2 regions of the Microbacterium sp. NPDC089695 genome follow, and region 2 is predicted to be linked to the other one. Evidence: predicted binding sites of a transcription regulator. Region 2 holds the regulator's gene; the other holds the start of a gene.

Region 1 (11,516 bases), on a different contig from region 2:
CGGCGGCACGACCGTCGACCGTGCCCGCGCGCTGGTGAATGCCGGCATCCCGGTGGTCGGGCATGTGGGGCTGACTCCGCAGACGGCCACGGCGCTCGGCGGATTCCGCGCGCAGGGACGCACGGCCGAGGCGGCGCTCGCCGTGATCGACGACGCGCTCGCGCTGCAGGATGCCGGGGTCTCGCTGATCGTCGTCGAGGCCGTGCCGTCGGCGGTGACCGCGGCTCTCGTGCCGTTGCTGCGGGTTCCGGTCGTCGGCATCGGCGCCGGCGCGGACGCCGACGGGCAGGTGCTCGTGTTCCACGACCTGCTCGGCATCTACGACGGGCCCGCTGCGGCCTTCGTGAAGAGATATGCCGATGTGCGGGGCGTGTCGGTCGACGGCGTCGCGGCGTACGCGCGCGAGGTGCGCTCGGGGGAGTACCCGGGCCCCGAGCACGGCTACGGGATGCCCGACGCCGAGGCCGCGCGGTTGCGGGAGCTGCTCGCGGGGCGATAGGTCTGGGCGGGATGGCCGGTTCCGGCATCCCTTCCCGGCCGTCGTATCGCAGGAGATCTCTCGAAATGAAGGATGCTTCCGAGTGGGTGCTCCTGCAGAGCGCGAGATCTCCTGTGGAGCGTGAGGTCGGGGTGGATGCGGGGCAGAGCCGCGGCCCGGACTACTCCGCCCGGCGGACCCGGAGCGTGAGAGCGACGAGGGCGAGAGCGATCACGACGACGCCGTAGCCGACGCAGACCGTGCCGAGGCCGAACACACCGACGAGGGTTCCGGCGACGACGGCGGGAACGGCGAAGGCGAGGTAGGCGAGCACGTAGATCACGGCGAAGGTGTCGGCGCGCGCGGTGGCGGGGATGCGTGGAGCGAGCGATCCGACGACACCGGAGAACGCGGTGCCGAAGCCCATTCCGGTGATCGCGGTGGCCGCGAGGTAGAACGGGAGGGATGCGACGCCCAGGGCGACGAGCGACAGCGCGGTGCCGATCGCGAGGGCCGCGGTGCCGAAGATCACGGACGTGCGTGGCGAGCGACGGCGGAGGGCGAACGCTGCGATCGCGCCGACGCCGGCCAGCATCGCGACCGACAGGCCCTGCCAGGTGTGCGCCTCGCCGCCGAGCTCGGTGCGCACGATGTTCGCGCCGAGCGAGAGGAAGAGTCCGCCCGTCGCCCATCCTGCGATGACGGCGGGGGCGCCGCGCCAGAAGTCCGCGCGGATGCTGGCAGGGATCGACAGCCGAAAGCTCAGCGACGCCCACGCTCCCGGGCGGAGCGGCGCGGTCTCGGGGGCGAGGAGGAACAGCGCGGCGAGCACGAGATAGGCGACCGTGAGCGGGGCGAACACGTCGAGCAGAGGTTCGCCGGTCGCGTCGAGCGCGATGCCGGCGACGAGGGCTCCGAGGGCGAGTCCGATGCCGGGGCTCAGCGCGTTCCACAGGGCGGCCGTGCGGGAGCGGCCGCCGGGAGCGAGGTCGAGGGCGGCGGCCGAGAGCGCGGCGATCAGGACGCCGCTCGCCGCGCCCTGGAGGATCCGCGCGAGCACGAGCGTCGCGATCGTGTCGGCATGCCAGAACAGCACCATGCTGCCGGCGAGGAGGAGGAGTCCGCCGATCACGACCGGGCGGCGACCGACGTGGTCGGAGAGCGACCCCGCGGTCAGCAGGGCCAGCAGCAGGGCGATCGCGTAGACGGCGAACACGGCGCTGATCACGATCGCGTCGAAGCCGATCTCGGCGGCGAGCACCGGATAGAACGGCGAGGGTGCGCTCGCCCCCATCATCATCGCGATCTGGGTGCCGACGGCGAGGGCGAACCCCAGGCGCGCGCGGCGCGGGGCTGTGATGTCGGCGGTCGATGTGACGATCGGCTGGGTGGTGGTCATGGGGCTCCTCGGGAGGTTGCGCTGCGGCATCCGCTGTTCGAGAATCATCGAACCGTCGTGACGTTACTCGCCTTGCGGCGATTGTTCAACTATTCTCGAACTATGCCTGGCGACCTGCCTCACCCGGATCGCTCCGAGATCCAGCTGACCGATGTGCTCTTCGCGCTCAGCGACCCCGAGCGTCTCGCGATCGCGCGGCAGCTGGCCGACGGCCCGCTCGACATGGCCGCGTGTCACGCCACCGATCCGAACCTCCCGAAGTCCACGAAGTCGCACTTCATGAAGGTGCTGCGCGAGGCCGGCGTGATCCGCAACGAGCCGAACGGCAGACGGCGGATGCTGACGCTGCGCCGCGACGACCTGGATCAGCGTTTTCCGGGGCTGCTGGACTCGGTGCTGCGGGGCTGAGGGGTGGGAGCGGTCCGGCTTGCGTTCGTCGGGTCGCGGTCTCGTGGTCTCGTGGTCTCGTGGTCTCTGGGCTGCGCTCGTCGCCCTGAGCCGATATCTTGAAGTGCCGGTACTATTCGTACATATCTTCGAAACTCACGCCTCTCGCAACCTAAAATAGAGGCATGGCAACTCTGACCGCGCTGCACGAGGCGATGACCCGCCTCGACGAGGTGTGGGCGGAATGCGACGACATCCGTTCGCTCTCGCGCGCGCAGCTTCTGGCGGTCAACGGCGCCGTGGATGCGCTCAAGAGACGGCTCGATGCCGTGCACGTCGACGTCGCTGCGCGGATCGCTGAGGAGTCGCGCAGCGAGCTCGGTGCCGACAGTCTCGCGAAGCAGCAGGGGTACAGGTCATCGGCGAAGCTCATCGCCGCGAGTACGGGCATGTCGACGGGCGATGCCTCACGACTGATCAAGGTCGGCGAGGCGACGGCGCCGCGGGCCGACCTGCTCGGCGCCCCGCTGCCGGCGAAATACCCTCTCGTGCGCGCGGCGCTCGGGGCCGGGGAGGTGAGCGTGCCGAGTGCGGCGCTCATCGTGGCGCTGCTCGAGCGTTGCCGCATCGCCGTCGGGCGCGACCGCACGTCGGAGGCTGAGCAGGTGCTCGTCGAGGGCGCCCGCGGACTCAGTCTCGACGATGTTCGGCGGCTGGTGACGCGAGCCGAGGCGTGGCTCGTGCCCGACGGCGTCGAGCCACGGGCCGGCGAACAGCGCGCCCAGCGCTCGCTGACGATCTTCGAACGAGACGGGATGGTGCATCTCGATGCTCGGCTCGATGCAGAATCGGCGGCTCCGGTGGTCACGGCGATCCGCGGTTACGTCTCTGCGGCGTTCGCGGCGCGCAAGGATGCCGCTGTCCCGGATGCACCCGATGCCGACCGTCGCACGGTTCCGATGCTGCAGGCGGATGCGCTCTCCCTGTTCTGCGCGCACGTCCTCGGATGCGAAGAGCGACTGCCGCTCGGCGGAGCGACCGTCGTGGTGCGCGTCGCTCTCTCCGACCTCGAATCCGGCGGTGGAACGGCGGAGATCGACGGACTGGATCACCCCGTCGGCGTCGGGGCGGCGCGGCGGATGGCGGCCGGTGGAGGAGTCATCCCCTGCGTGCTCGGCGGTGACAGCGAGATCCTCGATTGGGGTCGAGAAAAGCGCCTCTTCACCAAGGCCCAACGGTTGGCGCTCGTCGAACGTGATGGGGGATGCGCGATGTGTGCGCTCCCGCCGCAGATGACCAAAGCCCATCACATCCGCTGGTGGAGTCGAGATCGAGGACCGACCGATCTGGGCAACGGGGTGCTGCTGTGCGAGACATGTCATCACCGGGTCCACGACAACGAATGGGAGATCTGCATCGATGGCCCCGGCGTCGACGGGCGGGTGTGGTTCGTGCCGCCGCGGTGGGTCGATCCCGACCGGACACCCAGGCTCGGAGGGCGCGCGCGATTCGATGCGGGAAGGGTGCTCGCGCGTGTCGCGTGAGTGCGCTGAGCCACTGGCTCATCGATGCTCGAGTGCCGAGTCTGTTGCACGACCGCGAATCGACGTTCGTCGGCGACCCCGCTCAGCGGAAGTAGGACGCGCCGTTCAGGTCGAGCACGGTGCCGGAGGCCCATACGGCGCCGGGACTGGTGAGGTAGGCGACGGCGTCGGCGACCTCCTCGGGCGTGCCGACGCGTGCGAACGGGCTCTGGCCGCGGATGCCGTCGCCCGCCACGCCGTCGAGCTTCGACGCCTGCCGTTCGGTCGCGATCATGCCCGGAGCCACCGACGTGACGGAGATGCCGTGCGGCGCGAGCACGAGTGCCATCGACTGACCGAACGCGTGAAGCGCCGCCTTCGTGGCTGCATACGCGGGGTGATCGGGCTCGCCTCGGAACGCACCCCTCGATCCGACGTTGACGATCGCACCACCGCTGCCCCGAGCGATCATGTGCTGCGCCACCAGCATGGTCACGTTCGATGCCCCGAGCAGATTCACCGCGACCATGTCCGACCACGCGCGTTGCCACGCGGCGAACGACACGTCATCGACCCTGTGGGCGTTCCCGGCGCTCGGCGCGACGGCCGCGTTGTTCACCAGGACGCTGATCGATCCGAGGCCCTCGATCGCCGCATCCACCACGGTCTGCGCGCCCGCCGGGTCGCCGAGGTCGCCACCGACGACGACGTGCCCCGAGCCGTCCAGCGATGCGAGCGTCCGCTCTGCGGCACCCCGGTCGCGCCCGTAGTGCACCGCCACCCGATCACCGCGACGTGCGAACGCCTGCGCGACCGCACGACCGATTCCGCGGGATGCTCCGGTGACGAGAGCGGTGCCCGGATCAGGGCGCGATTCGGCGGCCATGTCAGGAGGCGACCCGGCCGTGCGTCAGGCGCTCCGGCTCGATCTCCGACCACACCGCGTCGAGTGACAGGTGCAGCACCCCGGCGATCGCGGCGATGGTCGAGAACGCGGGGGTCGCGACGCGACCCGACTCGATCTTGCGCAGCGTCTCGGGCGAGACCCCGGCATCGAGCGCGACGCTCAGCATCGACCGATCCCCGCGTGCGCGACGCAGCAACGCGCCGAGGCGTTCCCCGCGCTCGATCTCGGCAGGGCTCAGCGGTAGACGCACCATCATGCGCCCATAGTAATACCGGGATAGTCTTACCGGGATAGTTATACCGAACGGAGCGAGCATGATCGAGATCCTCACCCCTGCCCAGATCGACCGGGCGCGCGACACCGGCGCGCTGGTCGGCGGCATCCTTCAGACGCTCGAGAAGCGCGCGGCGGTCGGCGTCAACCTGCTCGACCTCGACCGCTGGGCGAAGGAGCTGATCGCAGGTGCCGGGGCCGAGTCCTGCTACGTCGATTACGCCCCGTCGTTCGGCCGCGGACCGTTCGGGCACTACGTCTGCACCGCGGTGAACGACGCCGTGCTGCACGGGATGCCCCACGACTACCGCCTCGCCGACGGCGACCTCCTCACGCTCGACCTGGCCGTGACCCTGCGAGGCGTCGCGGCGGACGCTGCGATCAGCTTCACGGTCGGCGAGTCCGCGGCATCCGACGATGTCGCGATGATCGACGCGACCGAACGCGCCCTCGCGGCCGGCATCGCCGCGGCCCGTCCCGGTGCCCGGATCGGTGATCTCTCGCACGCGATCGGCACAGTGCTGCACGATGCCGGCTACGCGATCAACGGCGAGTTCGGCGGCCACGGCATCGGCTCGACCATGCACCAGGATCCGCACGTCGCGAACGACGGACGTCCGGGTCGCGGCTACGTGCTGCGCCCCGGGTTGCTCCTGGCGCTCGAGCCCTGGGTGATGCACGACACCGATCGGCTGGTGACCGATGCCGACGGCTGGACGCTCCGCAGTGCGACCGGATGCCGCACAGCGCACACCGAGCACACGATCGCGATCCTCGACGACGGCGCCGAGGTGCTCACACTCCCGCGGTGAGGTGAGGTGAGGTGAGGTGAGGTGAGGTGGGAGGGATGTCGACCGCGGGCGCATCTGCAGGAGTCGGGCACGGATGCAGGATCGTACGGCCGGAACAGTCCTGCAACCGTGCGTCGGTCCTGCATCCGTGCTTCAGTTCTGCAGGTGTACGCCCCGGTCGGCCACCCCCGGGTCAGCCGCCCCGGTCAGCCGCGTCGTGTGCGGCGGCGCACTCTCCGCGCCGCACGCCCGGCGAGGTCCTTGAGTCGACCGCGGGGGAACACCCTGCGCAGCTCCACGGCCCCGCCGCGCGTCGCGACCGGCGCGCACGTGCGACCCGCGAGGAACGGCGAGTGCCCGGCGCCCGCGAGCGTCGCGGTATCCGAGGTGAGGGGTACATCGAACGTCCATCCGGCGCGGCGCACCTTCGCGACGATGCGCACGCCGCGCGAGTCGTCGCCGCGGCCGAACACCCGCAGGGGGTCGAGCGCGAGCGTGGCGGTGCGGCCGTCGCGCAGTCGGGCGCTCGCGAGGACGCGCTGGTCGCCGGCGTCTCCCGTGACCAGCTCCACGCGGTCGTTGCGCAACTCGCGACCCGTTTCGAGGAGACCGGTCGGCAGGCCGTCCATCGGCACGGGAAGCGACGTCAGCCGTCCGCTCTCCCCGTCGATCACGAGCGCATCCTGCCCGTCACGGCTGATGTCGACGCGCACGCCCAGATGAAGCCCACCCCCGCGAGACCAGGAGGCCGATGTCACCGCGACCCGGCACTCGAGCTCGTGCTCGAACCGCGCGAACGCAAGCAGATCGGCACGTCGATCCGCGCGCAGCAGCGCGGCGCGGATGCGATGCGGAAACGCGAGACCGCCGTCGACGCCCGGCCCGAACCGACGGCGCGCGAGCGGCGCCACGACGTCGAGCAGGCGTTCCCGGTACGAAGCCGGATACTTCACGAACCGCTTCCCCGCGAGACGCTTCAGGATCTTCCCGCGGAACCAGTGCCGCAGCAGGCGGTCGCGCAGCGGACCCGGCTGCGTGTACTCGTCGACGAGGTCGAGCACGGCTTCGAGGTGCGGATAGTACGACTCGGGATCGATGCGCGCCGAGCTCGCGCTGCCGGGCTGCTTGACCCACGCGTAGCAGGGCGTGCTCGCGAGGATCGAGATGCGCGAAGCCTCGAAGTACGCGCGCATCACGAACAGGTGATCCTCCAGGCGCACCTTGCCGTCGGGGAACCGCACCCTCTTCTCGCGCAGGAACGCCGTGCGGAACATCTTGTGCGGCGTCAGCATCTCGAGCAGGGGGTCGCGCCCGAGCCGGGCATCCGGCACATCCCGGCGGTAGATGCGGGTGGGGAGCGCCCGGCCGATGCCGACCTCCTTGCCGACGAGCACATCCGCGCCGTGCTGGTCCGCGAAGTCGCACATGCGCTCCAGCGCTTCGTCGAACAGCCAGTCGTCCTGGTCGACGAACTGCACGTAGTCGCCTCGCGCCGCGGCGACTCCCTCATTGCGCGGCGTGCCCGGCCACCCGGAGTGGGGCAGGTAGAGCACGCGTGCGTACGAGCGGGTGCGCTCGACCTCCGCCAACCGCGCGCGCGTCGCGTCGTCGGAGCCGTCGTCGCACAGCAGCAGCTCGAACCGCGCGTGATCGAGCGTCTGCCGGTCGAGCGACGCGATCAGGTCGTCGAACGAGTCGCCGGGGTTGAACACCGGGACGACCACGCTCACGCGGATGTGAGCGGGCGAGTGCGTGGGGGAGGCAGGAGTCGACATCGCAGGCAGTCAAACACCGGCGGCTATGTGCCCGCACGGGGGTTGCCATGAGTGGGCTGACGTGCAGGCGGTTCTTCGCCGCGATGCGAAGGGACATCTGCAGGACTCGGGCACGTGTGCAGGATCGAGGCACGGTTGTCGGACGGAAACGCCGGAATCGTCCTGCATCCGTGTCGAAGTCCTGCATATGGGCGGGGATGTCGGGACGGCGGGTGCCGGGGCGGATGCCGGGGCGGGTGCCGGGCGCTACGACCGGGCCCGACCCCGGAGGAACGCCGAGACCTCGGCGTCCTCCGTGAGCTCGGCGGCGCGCAGATACGCGTCCGCCGCGTTGCGCCCGGCCGCGGCGAGCAGGTCGGCCCTCGCGGCCCAGTACGGCTGGAACGCCTCAGCCTGGGCATCAGCGGGCAGAGCGGAGAGCCCCGCATCCGGTCCGTCGATGCGCCCGGTCACGACCGCCGACGCGACCCGGGCGCCCATGGTCGGTGCGACCTCCAGCAGCGCGGCGTACAGCATCCGCAATGCCGTCCAATCGGTCGCCCCGGTACGCCGACGGTCGATGTGCACCGCCTGGATCGCCGCCTCGAGCTGAAACCGTCCCGGTGCGCCGTCGGGTCGCGCTCGCCGCAGGTACGCCTCGCCCTCGGCGATCAGCTCGGCATCCCACTCTGAAGGATCCTGTTCATCGAGCGGCACGAAGCCGCCGGGGCGTCGGCGTGCGAGCGTCAGGGTCGTGAGCGCGGCGAGCCCCCACGCCTCGGCCTCGGTGTCGAGAAGGCCGGCGAGGGTGACGGCGAGGTACTGCGCCTCACCCGCGAGCGACGACCCGTCGCCCCGCCACGACAGTGCTGCGCACCCGTACACGGCCTCGAGTACGGCGGGCAGGCGCTCGGGCATCGCCGAACGATCGGGCACGGCGAACGGGATGCGTGCGTCCTTGACGCGTCGCTTCGCCCGCACGAGCCGCTGCGCCATGGCGGCAGGCGGCACCGCGAACGCGCGAGCGATCTCGGACGCCTCGAACCCGAGCACGGCCTGGAGCATGAGCGGCGTGCGTGCCGCCGGATCGATCGCCGGATGCGCGCACACGAACAGGAGTTCGAGCCGCTTGTCGCCGATCGCGAGAGGATCGTGATCGGCGAGCGGATCGGTCGCGGCGCGCACGGCGTCGTCGAGCGGTGCGGATGCTCGCACGGCCGACGACTTCCACACGTCGCGCAGACGGTTCCTGGCCACGGTCAGCAGCCATCCTTCCGGGTTGTCGGGAACGCCGACCTCGGGCCAGCGCCGAAGCGCCTCCTCGAAGGCGCCCGACAGCGAATCCTCGGCGAGGCCGATGTCGCCGCTCCGCGCGGCGAGCAGGGCGACGAGGCGCCCGTAGGAGGACCGCGCCGCGCGCTCGGCGGCGACGCGGGCCTCCTCGGCGCTCATCGGTTCGGCGTCCAGGTGCCGTCGACCGTGTGCACGGCGCCGGGGCGCACCTCGACCGCGCCCCACTGCACCGACGGCGCCTGGCGGGCGTAGCCGATCGCGGCATCCAGGTCGGGCACGTCGATCACGAACGTGCCGCCCAGTTGCTCCTTCGTGTCGGCGAACGGTCCGTCCTGCACCTGCAGGGCGCCGTCGCGCATGCGCACCGTCGTCGTCACGGTCGACGGCTGCAGGACCTCTCCGCCGACGAGCACTCCGGCGGCCTGCAGCGTCGCGGCATAACTGGCGAACGCGGCCTGGCCCTCGGCCAGCGCCTCCTCGCCCAGCTCGGCCTCGCTCATCTCGGGGTAGTGCAACAGCAGTGTGTAGCGCATCGCTCTCATCTCCTCTGTCAGCGGTCAGCGTACAGAGGGATGACGAGCGGGTGGCGGGCCGATCGACAGCATCCGCGAGACTTCTCCGAGGTTCTCCCGATTCTCACCCCGCGCCCAGGGTTAACGATATATCGTTGACTATCGCTCACCGGCTCCATCCTCAGCACTGGGAGGTCATCATGAACAACGCATTCCCCTTCGGCACCAGCGGGCAGAACGGCGACAACCCGCTCGGCGGACTCTTCGGATCGAGTGGCCTCGGCGGCCCCAACGGACCCGCGGGCGCGATCTTCGACGCCCTCGACCAACTGCGCAAGTCGTTCGACCAGCAGCGACCGAGCGGCGGCTCGCGCATGGCCCGCGGCGACGTCCGCACCGCGGTGCTCTCGTTGCTCGCCGAGCAGCCCATGCACGGCTACCAGATCATCAACGAGATCGCCGAGCGCAGCGGTGGGACGTGGAAGCCCAGCGCCGGCTCCGTCTACCCGACCCTGCAGCTGCTCGCGGACGAGGGCCTGATCGAGGCCGAGGAGCAGAACGGCCGCAAGACCTACTCGCTCACCGAGGCCGGTCGTGCCGTTGCGTCCGAGTCGACCGAGACACCCGCCCCGTGGGAGTCGAGCTCCGCCAAAGACAAGGACGGTCACCGCAACGACCCGCGATTCACCGCTCTGCCCAAGTCGGGTGTCGACCTCGCCGCTGCCGCCGCGCAGGTCGGCCGCACGGGCAGCCCCGAGCAGGTGCAGCAGGCCATCGACGTGCTCGACGAGGCCCGCCGTAGGCTGTACACGATCCTCGCTCAGGACTGAACCCCGACGAACAGAGGCCTTCGATGACGGATGCTGCGGCGCAGGGCGCCCATCGCGCCAGGTACCGCCGCATCCTGTCGTTCGCCGCGCGGGAGTTCACCATCGTCTGGTGGTTCGAGCTCGTCCTTCCGCGCCTCGGCCTCTCGCGCGTCTCCGAGCGCACGCGCACACCGCGCCTACAGCGGTTCGCGCAGCGCTTCCATGCTCTCGCCGTCGAGCTCGGCGGGCTCATGATCAAGGTCGGCCAGTTCATGTCGTCGCGCCTCGACGTGCTGCCGCCCGAGATCACCAAGGAGCTCGAGGGTCTGCAGGACGAAGTGCCTGCGGTGCCCTTCGCCGACATCCGCCGGGCGGCCGAGGCCGAACTCGGCATCCCGCTCGCCCGTGCCTACGCCTGGTTCGACGAGACGCCCGTGGCGGCGGCATCCCTCGGGCAGGCGCACCGCGCCCGTCTCTCCGAGCTCGATGCGGCCGACACCGGACTCGACGAGGTCGTGGTGAAGGTGCAGCGACCCGGCATCGACGGGATCGTCGAGACCGACCTCGCCGCCCTTCGCCGGGTGGCCCGCTGGGCGATGCGCGTGCGCCTCGTGTCCGACCGCGTCGACGCCCCTGCGCTGGTCGAGGAATTCGCGCAGACGAGCCTCGAGGAGATCGACTACCTGCACGAGGCCGCGAGCGCCGAGAGGTTCCGCGAGAACTTCGCCGACGACCCGCGGGTCGCCGCTCCGGAGATCGTGTGGGAGCGATCGACCCGCCGCGTGCTGACGCTGTCGGACGTCACGGCGATCAAGATCAACGACAAGGATGCGCTCCGCGCCGCCGGCATCGACCCCTCGGCCGTCGCCGACGCGTTCGCCGAGGTCATGTTCGACCAGGTGTTCACGCACAGCTTCGTGCACGCCGACCCGCATCCCGGGAACATCTTCGTGACGCCCGTGCCGTCGACGCCGGGCGGATTCCGCCTCACGTTCATCGACTTCGGGATGATGGCCGAGGTGCCCGACAACCTCCGCGACGGCTTGCGCACGCTGCTCATCGCGGTCGCCGGGCGCGACAGCCGCGGGCTCGTCGCCGCGGCGCAGGAGATCGGCGTACTGCTGCCCTCCGCCGACACGGCAGAGCTCGAACGCGCGCTCACCGCCCTGTTCGCCCGCTTCGGCGGCATGGGGTTCGCGGAACTCGCGCAGGTCGATCCGCGCGAGTTCATGGCCTTCGCAGACGAGTTCGGCGACATGGTGCGCTCGCTCCCGCTGCAGCTGCCCGAGAACATGCTGCTGCTGATCCGTGCGGTGTCGCTCACCTCGGGCATGTGCTCGAGCCTCGACCCCTCCTTCAACGTGTGGGATGCCGCGGAGCCGTACGCCGG
Region 2 (11,516 bases):
GGCGATCCTCATGCAGTCGCAGATCGGCACGATGCGCGGCTACTGGACCGAGCGCGCACAGGTCGCGGTGTACATGTGCTCGACCATCTCCGAATCCCAGACGTGCGTCGACGGAGGAGCCACCGAGGACCAGGTGGATGCCGTGCGCGCGCAGCTCGACGGCGAAGCGCTCGCGCCGCTCATCAGCGAGGTGACGTTCGACTCCAAGGAGGACACCTACGCCAAGCTCGTGGCGCAGCTGGGCGAGGAGCAGGCGAGCGTGATCACGCCGGAGCAGGCCTTCGAGGTGTTCTTCGTCACGATGAAGGACCCCGGGCAGTCGCAGGTGATCGCAGAGGCGTTCAACGGCGTCGCCGGAGTCGAGCAGGTGCAGGACCAGCTGCAGTACCTCGAGCCGTTGTTCTCGGCGCTCACCGTGGCGACCTACATAGCCGTGGGGATCGCCGTGCTCATGCTGATCGCAGCGATCCTCCTGATCGGCACGACGATCCGCCTCTCGGCCTATGCGCGTCGCAAGGAGATCGGCATCATGCGTCTCGTGGGCGCTTCCAACCGCTTCATCCAGACGCCGTTCGTGCTCGAAGGCGTGTTCGCCGCCTTCCTCGGCTCGGTGCTCGCGAGCGCAGCCGTCGTCGCCGGCGTGCACTTCGGCGTCAACGGGTACCTGCGCGGTCGGGTGCCCTTCATCACCACGTGGGTGACGATGCAGGATGCCGCGCTGGTCGTCCCCGTGCTGATCGGCATCGGCATCGTGCTCGCGGCGCTGTCGGCCGGCTTCGCGATCCGCCGCTGGCTGCGCACGTGACGCTGTCGTCGGTATAGACTGACAGGCTGCCGTGCGCCCGACTCCGGGGTCACCACCACGGCACGGATCAGGAGTGAATCATGCCCAGGGAACGCGGGGAGAAGGTCGTCGCGACCAATCGTCGCGCACGTCACGACTACAACATCGAGAAGTCGTACGAAGCGGGGATGGTGCTCACCGGCACCGAGGTGAAGTCGCTGCGTCAGGGGCGAGCGAACCTCAGTGACGGCTATGCCTTCGTGAAGGGCAACGAGGTGTTCCTCGACGCCGTGCACATCCCGGAGTACTCGCAGGGGCACTGGACGAACCACTCGGCCAAGCGCATCCGCAAGCTGCTGCTGCACCGGGAGGAGATCGCGAAGCTCGCGCACGCCGTCTCGGCCGGCGGCTACACGCTGATCCCGCTCAAGCTGTACTTCTCCGACGGTCGCGCGAAGGTCGAGATCGCCCTCGCGAAGGGCAAGCGCGAGTACGACAAGCGACAGACCCTGCGCGAGCGACAGGACACGCGCGAGGCCGAGCGCGCGATGCGCCTCCGCAACCGCGTCGGCGAGTGACCCGCGGCGCGCGGAGCGCGCTCAGTCCGCTGCGGTGAAGCCGAACACCCGGCCGAGGAACGCCAGCTCGCGCTCGAGAGCGTCGACGATCGTCTCCGCAGCGCGGAACCCGTGGCCCTCCGTCGGGTACAGCACGTACTCGTGGTCGACGCCGCGCTCGCGCAGGGCGTCGCGGATCGCCTCCGCCTGCGCGGGCGGAACGACGCGGTCCTCACCGCCCTGCATCAGGAGCACGGGCACGTCGATGCGATCGACGTGCGTGAGGGGCGAGCGCTCGACGTACACGTCCTCGGCGTCGGGGAGCGGGCCGACGAGGCCTTCTATGTAGTGGGCCTCGAAGTCATGGGAGTGCGCCGCGAGCATGCGGAGGTCCGCGACGCCGTAGCGGCTGATGCCCGCGGCGAACGTGCCTCCGCGCACGAGCGCCGAGAGGACGGTCCATCCGCCGGCTGATCCACCGCGGATCGCGATCCTGGCGGGATCCGCGAGCCCGGCATCCGCCAGACCCCGCGCGGCTGCGATCACATCGTCGACGTCGACCACGCCCCACTGGCCGTCCAGGCGCTCGCGGTAGTCGCGTCCGTAGCCGGAGGAACCGCCGTAGTTCACGTCGAGCACGCCGATCCCGCGACTGGTGTAGAACGCGATCGCCGCGGATGCCGCCCCTGTCACGTGCGCGGTCGGCCCGCCGTGCACGAAGACGATGTACGGCGGCAACTCGCCCTCGGGGGCGACCTGCTCGGGGTTCTGCGGGGCGTACGCGAAGGCGTGCACCGGTCCGTGCGAGCCGTCGACGAGCAGGGCGGTCGACGGCGGCATCCAGCTCGGGTCGGCCGGCGCGCCGCCGGCGATGCGCTCCACCGCGCCCGCGTCCACGTCCACCGTCCACACGCCGGGTGCGCTGGTCGAGCTGTTGCCCGAGAGCAGGACGCGGGTGCCGGACACGTCGTCCACGCTCACGTGGCCGTCGACCGGCACGACGAGCGGCCTCGCGCTGCCGTCGGGGGAGACGACGACCAGATCGTCGCGTCCGTTCGTGCGCACCGCCACGATGCGACCGTCGGCGAGGGGCTGGAACCAGCGGTTGCCGAGCACCCACAGGCCGTATCCCGTGTCGGCATCGATCGCGGCGGCCGTGACGGGCTCGACGGGCAGCGGACGGCCGGCGGCATCCAGGCGCAGGCGCTGCAGCGCCCATCGACCGGAGGGGTCGTCGGCGTACACGAGCTCGTCGTCGCCGAGCCATTCCGGCTGCAGGGCGGCGCGCGCCGGAGGAACGCTCCGGGTGTCCCGGCCGATGTCGGCGATCACTAGCGAGGCCTCCTGCCACGGCATCCGCGGCGCCGTCCACCCGACCCAGGCGATCCGTGAGCCGTCGGGCGAGAGCGCGGGATGCGCGTAGAACCCTGCGCCCTCCGCGATCACGGTCAGTGCATCCGCGTCGTGCGCGGCCGAGCCGTCGAGCGGGATCTCGACGATGCCCCGGACGTGCGGGTCGCGCGTCAGATCCTCGCGGACGGCGAAGAGGCGACCGCCCTGCAGGCGCAGCCCGCCGTGTGCGGGACCGGGCGGGGTGAGCGGCTCCGGTGCGCCGCCGCGCGGCATCCGGTGGATGCGCTGGTCCTTCGCATCGACGAAGTACAGGATGCCGTCGTGATCGGCGGTCCATGCGCCACCGCCGTACTCGTGCACGCGCGACCTCGCGCTCCACGGAGCGGGCAGGACGATCTCGCCCGTCGAACTGCGCACCGTGACGCGGCCGCCCTCTGCCGGCACGGATTCGCCCCACCACACGTCCGCGCCCACGAAGCGGGCGCCGTCGATTCGCGGAGACGCCGTCGCGATCGCCGCGGGGGAGAAGGGCGAGGACCAGGTGCCGTACGGTGCGGTCATGCCCTCGAGCCTAGGCGGGACGCGGACCCCGCGAGGTGCGAGCGGTGATCAGACCGCGCGGAGGACCGCGACGACCTTGCCGAGCACGACGGCCTCATCGCCGAGGATCGGCTCGAACGCGGAGTTGCGCGGCAGCAGCCACGTGTGGCCGTCGCGGCGGCGCAGCACCTTGACCGTGGCCTCCCCGTCGAGCATCGCCGCGACGATCTCGCCGTTCTCGGCACTGCTCTGCGAGCGGACCACCACCCAGTCGCCGTCGCAGATGGCGGCGTCGATCATGGATTCGCCTGACACCTTGAGCATGAACAGGTCGCCCTTGCCCACGAGCTGGCGCGGCAGGGGGAAGATCTCCTCCACCTGCTGGTCGGCGGTGATGGGCACGCCTGCGGCGATGCGGCCGACGAGGGGGACCAGCGCGGCGTCGCCGACCGGGGTGGCGACGTCGGCGGGATTCTCGGCGCCGGTGCCGGGGAGGTCGATCAGGACCTCCATCGCGCGCGTCTTGCCGGGATCGCGGCGCAGGTAGCCGCTGAGCTCGAGCTGGCCGAGCTGGTGGGTGACGCTCGACAGGGACTTCAGGCCGACCGCGTCGCCGATCTCACGCATGCTCGGCGGGTAGCCGTACCGGCTGATCGACGTCTGGATGACCTCGAGGATCGCCATCTGCTTGGGGCTGAGGCTCTTCCGGCGGCGAGTGCGCGGCGCCTCGGACTCGGTGGCGGAGTTCTCGCTCATGGTTCTCCTCAGAGGTGCGGTTCCGGCGTCTCGCTTCGAATGTCGGAGGTCCGTGGTGGGGTGTTCGTATCGAAACCGTATCCGAGAAAAGCGCCGATAGGGAATATCTGTTCGAGCGTGTCGTTGGATTCGAGGAGCGGATTTCGAAGAAGTCTTGACAGATGTTCGAATTCGAAGATACCTTCGGAACGTAGCTTCGTATCCGCGGCTCCCGGCCGAGTCGCGAATGCGAACGCTACGCCACCTTCACCGCATCGCGGTCAGCAGAGGAGCACACGATGAGCACCATCACCTTCAGCAGCGCAGCAGTCATCCCGGCACGTCCGGCGACTCGCCTCCGGCTGACGGCGCGTGGTCGCCGCCTCGTGCTCGCGGCCGCCGCCGTGCCCCTTGCTGTCGGCATCGCGTTCGCAGCTCTCAGCGGCGGCAGCGCCGTGGCCTCCAACGAGCAGGTCCCGACGGCTTCGTTCGAGACCATCACCGTGATGCCCGGAGACACCCTCTGGTCGATCGCCGAGAGCGTCGCTCCCGGCGCCGATCCGCGCGAGGTCATCGGCGACATCACGCGTCTCAACTCCCTGCAGGGCGGCGCTCTCCAGATCGGCCAGGAGATCGCGATCCCGGCGGCGTACGCGGACTGACCGCCGAGCGCACGCCCTACCATGGGAAGGGTGACTGCTTCGCTCGACGACCTGCCGCTCCGTGACGATCTCCGGGGCCTCACTCCGTACGGCGCGCCGCAGGCGCCTCTGCCCATCGCGCTGAACGTCAACGAGAACACGCACCCGGTACCCGATGCCGTGGCGAGCGACGTGCTGGATGACATCGCGGTCGCATTGCGCGACGTCAACCGCTACCCCGATCGGGAGTTCACCACCCTTCGCGAGGGGTTCGCCGAGTACCTGGGCCACGGGCTCGATGCCTCGCAGATCTGGGCAGGCAACGGTTCCAACGAGGTCCTGCAGCACATCCTGCAGGCGTTCGGAGGTCCCGGCCGCACGGCGTTCAGCTTCGCGCCGACGTACTCCATGTATCCGCTCATCGCTCAGGGCACCGGCGCGAGCTGGGTCGCCGGCACGCGTCAGCCCGACTTCACGATCACTCCCGACGAGGCGGCGGCGCAGGTCGTCGAGGTCGACCCCGATGTCGTGCTGCTGTGCGCGCCGAACAATCCGACGGGCACGCCGCTCGGCCTCGACGTGATCGAAGCGGTCTACGAGGCCGCGCGCGGCATCGTCGTGGTCGACGAGGCGTATCAGGAGTTCGCTCCGCGCGAGGCCCCCTCGGCTCTCTCCCTGCTCGACGGCCGCCCACGACTCGCCGTGTCGCGCACCATGAGCAAGGCGTTCGCGTTCGCCGGCGCGCGCGTCGGGTACCTGGCCGCCGATCCGGCGTTCATCGACGCGCTGCGTCTCGTGCGGCTGCCGTACCACCTGAGCGCGCTCACCCAGGCCGCGGCGACCGCCGCTCTCCGCAACGCCGACGTCATGCTCGGGATGGTCGACGAGATCATCGAGCAGCGCGACCGCATCTCGGCGACGCTCGAAGCACTCGGCTACGCGCCGTACGAGTCGTGGTCGAACTTCGTGCTGTTCGGAGGGGTCTCCGATCCGAAGCGCGTGTGGCGGGAGCTGTACGACCGCGGAGTCCTGATCCGCGACGTCGGCCTTCCCGGGCACCTCCGCGTCACGGCAGGCACCGAGGCCGAGACGACCGCGTTCCTCGACGCCCTCGCATCGATAGGATCGGCTTCATGAGCAGCACCGCCCAGAACCCGCGCACCGCGAGCCGCACGCGCAGCACGTCCGAATCGACCGTCGAACTCGAACTGAACCTCGACGGCACGGGCGCCAGCCGCATCGACACCTCGGTGCCGTTCTTCGACCACATGCTCACGGCGTTCGCGAAGCATTCGCTCACCGACCTCACGGTGCGCGCCTCCGGCGACACGAACATCGACGCGCACCACACGGTCGAGGACATCTCGATCGTCCTCGGCCAGGCGATTCGCGAGGCGTTGGGCGACAAGTCCGGCATCGCCCGCTACGGCGACGCCCTCGTGCCCCTCGACGAGGCTCTCGCGCAGGCAGTGGTCGACATCTCCGGTCGCCCCTACCTCGTGCACACGGGCGAGCCCGCGGGTTTCGAGCACCACCTGATCGGCGGCCACTTCACGGGGTCGCTCGTGCGCCACACCTTCGAGGCCCTCGCGTTCAACGCGGGGCTCACGGTGCACGTCCGCGTGCTCGGCGGTCGCGATCCCCACCACATCGCCGAAGCCGAGTACAAGGCGTTCGCCCGCGCGTTCCGTCAGGCGAAGGCGCTCGACCCGCTCGTCGACGGCATCCCCTCGACCAAGGGCGCCCTGTGAGCCGAAAGCCCCGCGTCGCCGTCTTCGACTACGAGTCCGGCAACGTGCACTCGGCCGTCAAGGCGCTGGTCGCCGCCGGAGCGGATGCGGTGCTCACGCGCGACCGCACCCAGGCGCTCGAGGCCGATGGACTGCTCGTCCCCGGCGTCGGCGCGTTCCAAGCCGTACGCGATGCTCTGCATGAGCACGGCGGTGACGAGATCATCGACCGGCGTCTGGCGGGTGGTCGACCTGTGCTGGGCATCTGCGTCGGCATGCAGGTGCTGTTCGCCCACGGGGTCGAGCGAGGCCATGACACCGAAGGTCTGGGGGAGTGGCCCGGCGCCGTCACCGAGCTGAACGCCCCCGTGCTTCCGCACATGGGGTGGAACACGGTCGAGCCCGGTGCCGACTCGGTGCTGTTCCGGGGCATCGAACAGGAGCGCTTCTACTTCGTGCACTCCTACGCGGCGCAGAAGTGGGAACTCGATGTCATCCCGCCGTTTCCGCAGCCCGTGCTCACCTGGGCGACGCACGGCGACCCGTTCCTCGCCGCCGTCGAGAACGGCCCCCTCTCGGCGACCCAGTTCCACCCGGAGAAGTCCGGCGAGGCGGGCATCCGGCTGCTCCGCAACTGGATCGGCAGCCTCGGCGACTGATCGACGGGGTTCGCCGCCCGCGGCTCAGAACCCGCGGGGGCTCAGAACGCGCGGCTCAGAACCCGCGGGCGACGGCCGCCGCGGCCGACAGCCAGGCCTCCTGGGTCGGGGTCGCGAGTGCACGCAGCCGCAGATGCCCGTCGACCATCTCCCGGTCGTAGGGGATCTGCACGACCTCGCGCGCGAGCGGCTGGTAACCCGCGACGACCTCGGCGACTTCGGCAGATGACGCCTTCGGGTCGGCCTGGCTCACGATCACGACCGACTGTCGCGCCAGGTGGGCCGACCGCTCGTCGCGGTCCTCGAGGGCCTCGAGCAGGAGCGCACCCGCCTCGGCGTGATCGTCACGCGTCGTCGTGGCGACGACGATCTGATCGGCGCGGTCGATCATGCGCAACCACATCGGGTCGGACTCGTCGTTGCCCGAGTCGATGATGATGAGCCGGTAGAACTTCGCCGCGACCGCGTGGATCGCATCCACATCGGCAGGACTCAGGCGGTTCTCGTGCGCGAGCCTGATCGGCTTGGAGCGCAGCACGTCGTACTTCTCCTGCGGCTGGTGGTGAACGAAGTGCGCGAGGTCGGCGGACTGTCCCTGAGCGCCCAGGAGTCGCTGCGTCTGCGGCAGGAGCTCGAGGAGAGTGCGATCGTGAGCGCCGGTCTCGGTGCGCCAGCCGAGGGTGCCGCGGGTCTGATTGTTGTCCCAGGCCAGTACTCCGGCTCCGCCGAACTGGGCGAACACCGCCGACAGCAGCACGGTCGCGGGGGTCTTTCCCGCGCCGCCCTTGCCGTTCACGACGGCCACGGTGCGGGGCCCTGGCCAGTGGCGGCTCACCGCATGCTCGTCGTCACGGGCGGCGCGCTCGCTCGCGTTGGGGCCGAGAGAGAATCCGATGCGGTTGAGGAAGCCCCGACCTCCCCGGCGGGCGGGATCCTCCCGCGGATCCTGCTGCAGGAAGGAGCGCCGTTCCATGCCCTGCTCGCGCTGGAGTCGTCGTGAGGCGGCTGCGCCGTCGACGGTCGGAGCCGCGGGTGCAGGACCGCCCGCCGTCGCGGCGACGCCGGACGCCGCCGGCATCGCGGGTGCGGTCGGGGCGCCGGCGGTTGCGGTGAGGCCGGGAGCTGCAGGGACGCCGGGTGACGCGGGCAGCGGAGGCGTCGTCGGAATCCCGGGCACGCTGGGTGCGGCGGGTGCGGCGGATGCGGCAGGTGCAGCGGATGCGGACGGCGATCCCTGCGCGGGTGGAGACGCCGGACGCGGGACCTCGATCAGGGGCTGTGCGCCTGAGCCGGCAGGGGATGCGGGCGTGGCGGGCTGCTGCGGCGCGGACGGACGGTTGGCCGCCGCTGCCGCTGCGGCACGCGTCGTCGGCGCCGAAGGAGCGGTCGCCGTGGTCGGCGAGGACGAATCGGGGTGCGCGGGCCGCACCGGCACCGCGGCGGGCTGCGACGCAGACGACGGCGCGACGGGAGACTGTGCGGGAGCGGGCGCCGGAGAGCCGGCCTGCGCCGGGGCGGCGGGAGCAGGCGGAGCAGCCGGGGATGCAGGCGCTGCCTGCGGGGGAGCGGGACGCTCCACGCCCACCTCGTCGAGCGCCGGTGCATCGGGAGCCGCGACCGCAGGATCGGTCGGCGGCGCGGCAGGCTGCGCCGAGCGCCGCGCCGCCGCGGGGTAGCCGGGCATGGTCGGCCAGTCGTCGGCATCCTCCGGAGTGAGCGGAACGTGCTCGACGAGCTCGGGCGTCTCGGGCGGGGTGCTGTTGCCCCGTCGCAGGGGGCCGCCACCGTAGGCGTCGCCGTCGCGCGTCATGAACCTTCTCCTCGTCGACCGGATACGTGCCATCGAGGCTACCGCGTGGGCGCCTGTCGAACGGAGTCACACCCATTTGGAGTGGGCGGATGCGGCGGCTAGTGTCGATTCTCGTGCCGACGAATCGGCGCTCCCGATCTCACCTGAGGACGTCATGAACGACTTCGCGCAGTCCCCCTCACTCACCCTGCTCCCCGCCGTCGACGTCGCCGGCGGTAAGGCCGTCCGGCTCACGCAGGGCGAGGCCGGCACCGAGACCAGCTACGGAGACCCCCTCGACGCCGCCGGCGAGTGGGTCTCGCAGGGGGCGAAGTGGATCCACCTCGTCGACCTCGACGCGGCGTTCGGTCGAGGCAGCAACGCCCCGATCCTCCGCAAGGTCATCAAGCAGTACCGCAACGTGAGCATCGAGCTCTCGGGCGGCATCCGCGACGACGCCACCCTCGAGGCGGCTCTCGAGAGCGGCGCCACGCGCATCAACCTCGGCACCGCCGCACTGGAGAACCCCGAGTGGGCGGCCGACGTCATCAGCCGCTACGGCGAGGCGATCGCGGTCGGACTCGACGTGCGCGGCACGACACTCGCTGCGCGCGGCTGGACGAAGGAGGGCGGCGATCTCTGGGAGGTGCTCGAGCGCCTCGAGGATGCCGGGTGCAGCCGCTACGTCGTCACCGACGTCACGAAGGACGGCACCCTCAAGGGCCCGAACCTCGAGCTCCTGCGCGAGGTGACCTCGCGCACCCCCAAGCCGGTCGTGGCGTCCGGGGGCATCTCGAACCTCGACGACATCGCCGCACTCCGCGATCTCGTGCCGCTCGGCGTCGAAGGCGCGATCGTGGGCAAGGCCCTCTATGCCGGCGCGTTCACGCTGGCTGAGGCACTGGATGTCGCGGGAGACTGAGCCGCACTCCGGTGCTTCGGACCCGGGTGGCCACGCGCCGCTCGGTCACGAGGCGGGCGACTCCGCCGGCGTGCCGTGGGAGGGGCGCAGCTTCGAGCCGAACGCCCACGCCGCGGACGACGGCTCCGCCGACCCTGCGCTTCTGGAGGCGCTGCGGCGTTTCCGCGCGGGTGACGGGTCGCAGGCGGAGGTCGTCGACGCCTTCCGTTCGGCCCGCGTGCTCATCCCGCTGATCGCCGAGAGGGGGGAGGAGGGCGTCGCACCGAACGGCCTGGCGGTCGACAAGACCCAGGAGCTCTCGATCGTCACGGTCGCGGCCCCCGACGGGCGGCGAGTGCAGCCCGTGTTCTCGTCCGTCGACACGATGCGGGCGTGGGATGCCGCGGCGCGGCCCATCCCGGTCGAGGCCGTGCGCGTCGCACTGTCGGCATCGGCGGAGGACACCGACCTGATCGTCCTCGACCCGACATCCGAGACCGAGTTCGTGATCCGGCGTCCGGCCGTCTGGTCGATCGCGCAGGGGCACCCGTGGGAGCCGAGCTTCCTCTCTCCCGAAGTGTTCCGGGCGCTCCAGGAGAGCGTGGCGCACGAGCTGGCGGTCATCGACGTCGCGGTCGCGTCGGGTGACCCGGAGGCACGGCTTCGCGGGCCCGAGCTTGTCGTGATCCTCGAACTCGTCGACGGCCTCGACCGCGAGGTGCTCGACGCCGTGCTCGCGCGGCTCGCGCAGCGCTGGTCGGCCGACGATCGCATCGCCGTGCTCGCGGATTCGCTCACCGTCAAGCTCCGCCGCTCCTCCTGACGCAGCGAGGTCGCGCGCAGAATACTGCCACTCCGGTCAGATCGGTGGAGTATCTCCCTCAAGAGCGCAGAGGCGCGTGCGGAGGAGGGCGACATGGGTGAAGGCGAACGATGCGGTCGGCAAGTCCTGACGGACTGCAGGTGCTGATATGTCCTTCAAGCGAATTACCGTGTTCCTGCTGCGAGATGTGGCGTCCGCGCAGGATGCCATCCATCCCGACCGATCCCCGCACGCCATCTCACTGTCGTCGGCAATCGGCCTTGACGGGACGTTCTTCTACAAGGATTCCTTCTCCAAACCGCCGCACTGGGTCGGCGAGATCCAGCCGGCCCTCAGCACCGGGTTGACGTCGGTCTTCTCCTCTTCCGCCTCGGGGCTGTTGATCCTGAAGACTTCGGGGCGCTTCTTCGCGATCACCTTCGGGTACGGCAAGGGCTTTATCGATCCTGCCAAGATTCAGCGTCAGTTCGGATTGCGCGTAGCCCTCAACCGCGTTGACCCGGCGCAGATGCGCAGCATGGACACGAAGACGTTCGAAGACCAGGTCGTGACCAAGAACACCCAGACGAGCAAGAGTTCGGACCTCCCCGCCTTCGGAGTCGACGTCTCACGTGACATCCTGAGGGCGGTCGCCGGAGAGCCTCGGTCGAAGAGCTTCGCGAAGCGGCTGGCCGGGTCTGATGCCCTGGTTCTCTCGCTCGACATCACGGTGGACGAGCTCGGTGCCAAGTGCGATGAGCTGCTTGTCGCCTACGAGGACGATGCGTACAAGGCCGACTTCGAATGGATCGATCACCTGGAGATCGTGGACGATCGCCTCCGGATCAATGCTCTGGACGAGATGCTCGTCAGTCAGCTTCGCTCGGGTGACACGAGCTCGACCCACATGGCGATGCCGGAGCCGACGGCGTGGGAGGACATCGACGCGTTCCGGATCACCGGAACGAAGCAGGCGGAATACGATGACCTGGATCTTGAGGAATACCTCACGAATCTCGGCGCAG

What was found. The regulator LexA, encoded in region 2, represses DNA repair genes until DNA is damaged. The targets are predictions, from matches to a motif close to TCGAACANNTGTTCGA.
Region 1: the regulator LexA is predicted to act here: its motif matches at 2,402-2,417, upstream of ACIPYT_RS05785 (DUF222 domain-containing protein).

The regions. Positions count from the first base shown of each region.
Region 1 is NZ_JBIVHG010000001.1:1,168,815-1,180,330, forward strand. It holds gene panB (3-methyl-2-oxobutanoate hydroxymethyltransferase) at 1-499, shown strand, start outside; gene ACIPYT_RS05775 (MFS transporter) at 660-1,877, opposite strand; gene ACIPYT_RS05780 (ArsR/SmtB family transcription factor) at 1,980-2,285, shown strand; gene ACIPYT_RS05785 (DUF222 domain-containing protein) at 2,450-3,808, shown strand; gene ACIPYT_RS05790 (SDR family NAD(P)-dependent oxidoreductase) at 3,891-4,673, opposite strand; gene ACIPYT_RS05795 (helix-turn-helix domain-containing protein) at 4,675-4,947, opposite strand; gene map (type I methionyl aminopeptidase) at 5,009-5,779, shown strand; gene ACIPYT_RS05805 (glycosyltransferase family 2 protein) at 5,965-7,533, opposite strand; gene ACIPYT_RS05810 (RNA polymerase sigma factor) at 7,780-8,964, opposite strand; gene ACIPYT_RS05815 (YciI family protein) at 8,961-9,338, opposite strand; gene ACIPYT_RS05820 (PadR family transcriptional regulator) at 9,518-10,147, shown strand; gene ACIPYT_RS05825 (ABC1 kinase family protein) at 10,171-11,516, shown strand, end outside.
Region 2 is NZ_JBIVHG010000003.1:32,580-44,095, reverse strand. It holds gene ftsX (permease-like cell division protein FtsX) at 1-805, shown strand, start outside; gene smpB (SsrA-binding protein SmpB) at 886-1,362, shown strand; gene ACIPYT_RS14770 (prolyl oligopeptidase family serine peptidase) at 1,384-3,255, opposite strand; gene lexA (transcriptional repressor LexA) at 3,304-3,990, opposite strand; gene ACIPYT_RS14760 (LysM peptidoglycan-binding domain-containing protein) at 4,269-4,631, shown strand; gene ACIPYT_RS14755 (histidinol-phosphate transaminase) at 4,653-5,747, shown strand; gene hisB (imidazoleglycerol-phosphate dehydratase HisB) at 5,744-6,361, shown strand; gene hisH (imidazole glycerol phosphate synthase subunit HisH) at 6,358-6,999, shown strand; gene ACIPYT_RS14740 (AAA family ATPase) at 7,055-8,809, opposite strand; gene priA (bifunctional 1-(5-phosphoribosyl)-5-((5-phosphoribosylamino)methylideneamino)imidazole-4-carboxamide isomerase/phosphoribosylanthranilate isomerase PriA) at 8,964-9,710, shown strand; gene ACIPYT_RS14730 (SseB family protein) at 9,694-10,512, shown strand; partial or broken gene ACIPYT_RS14725 (DUF6119 family protein) at 10,661-11,516, shown strand, end outside.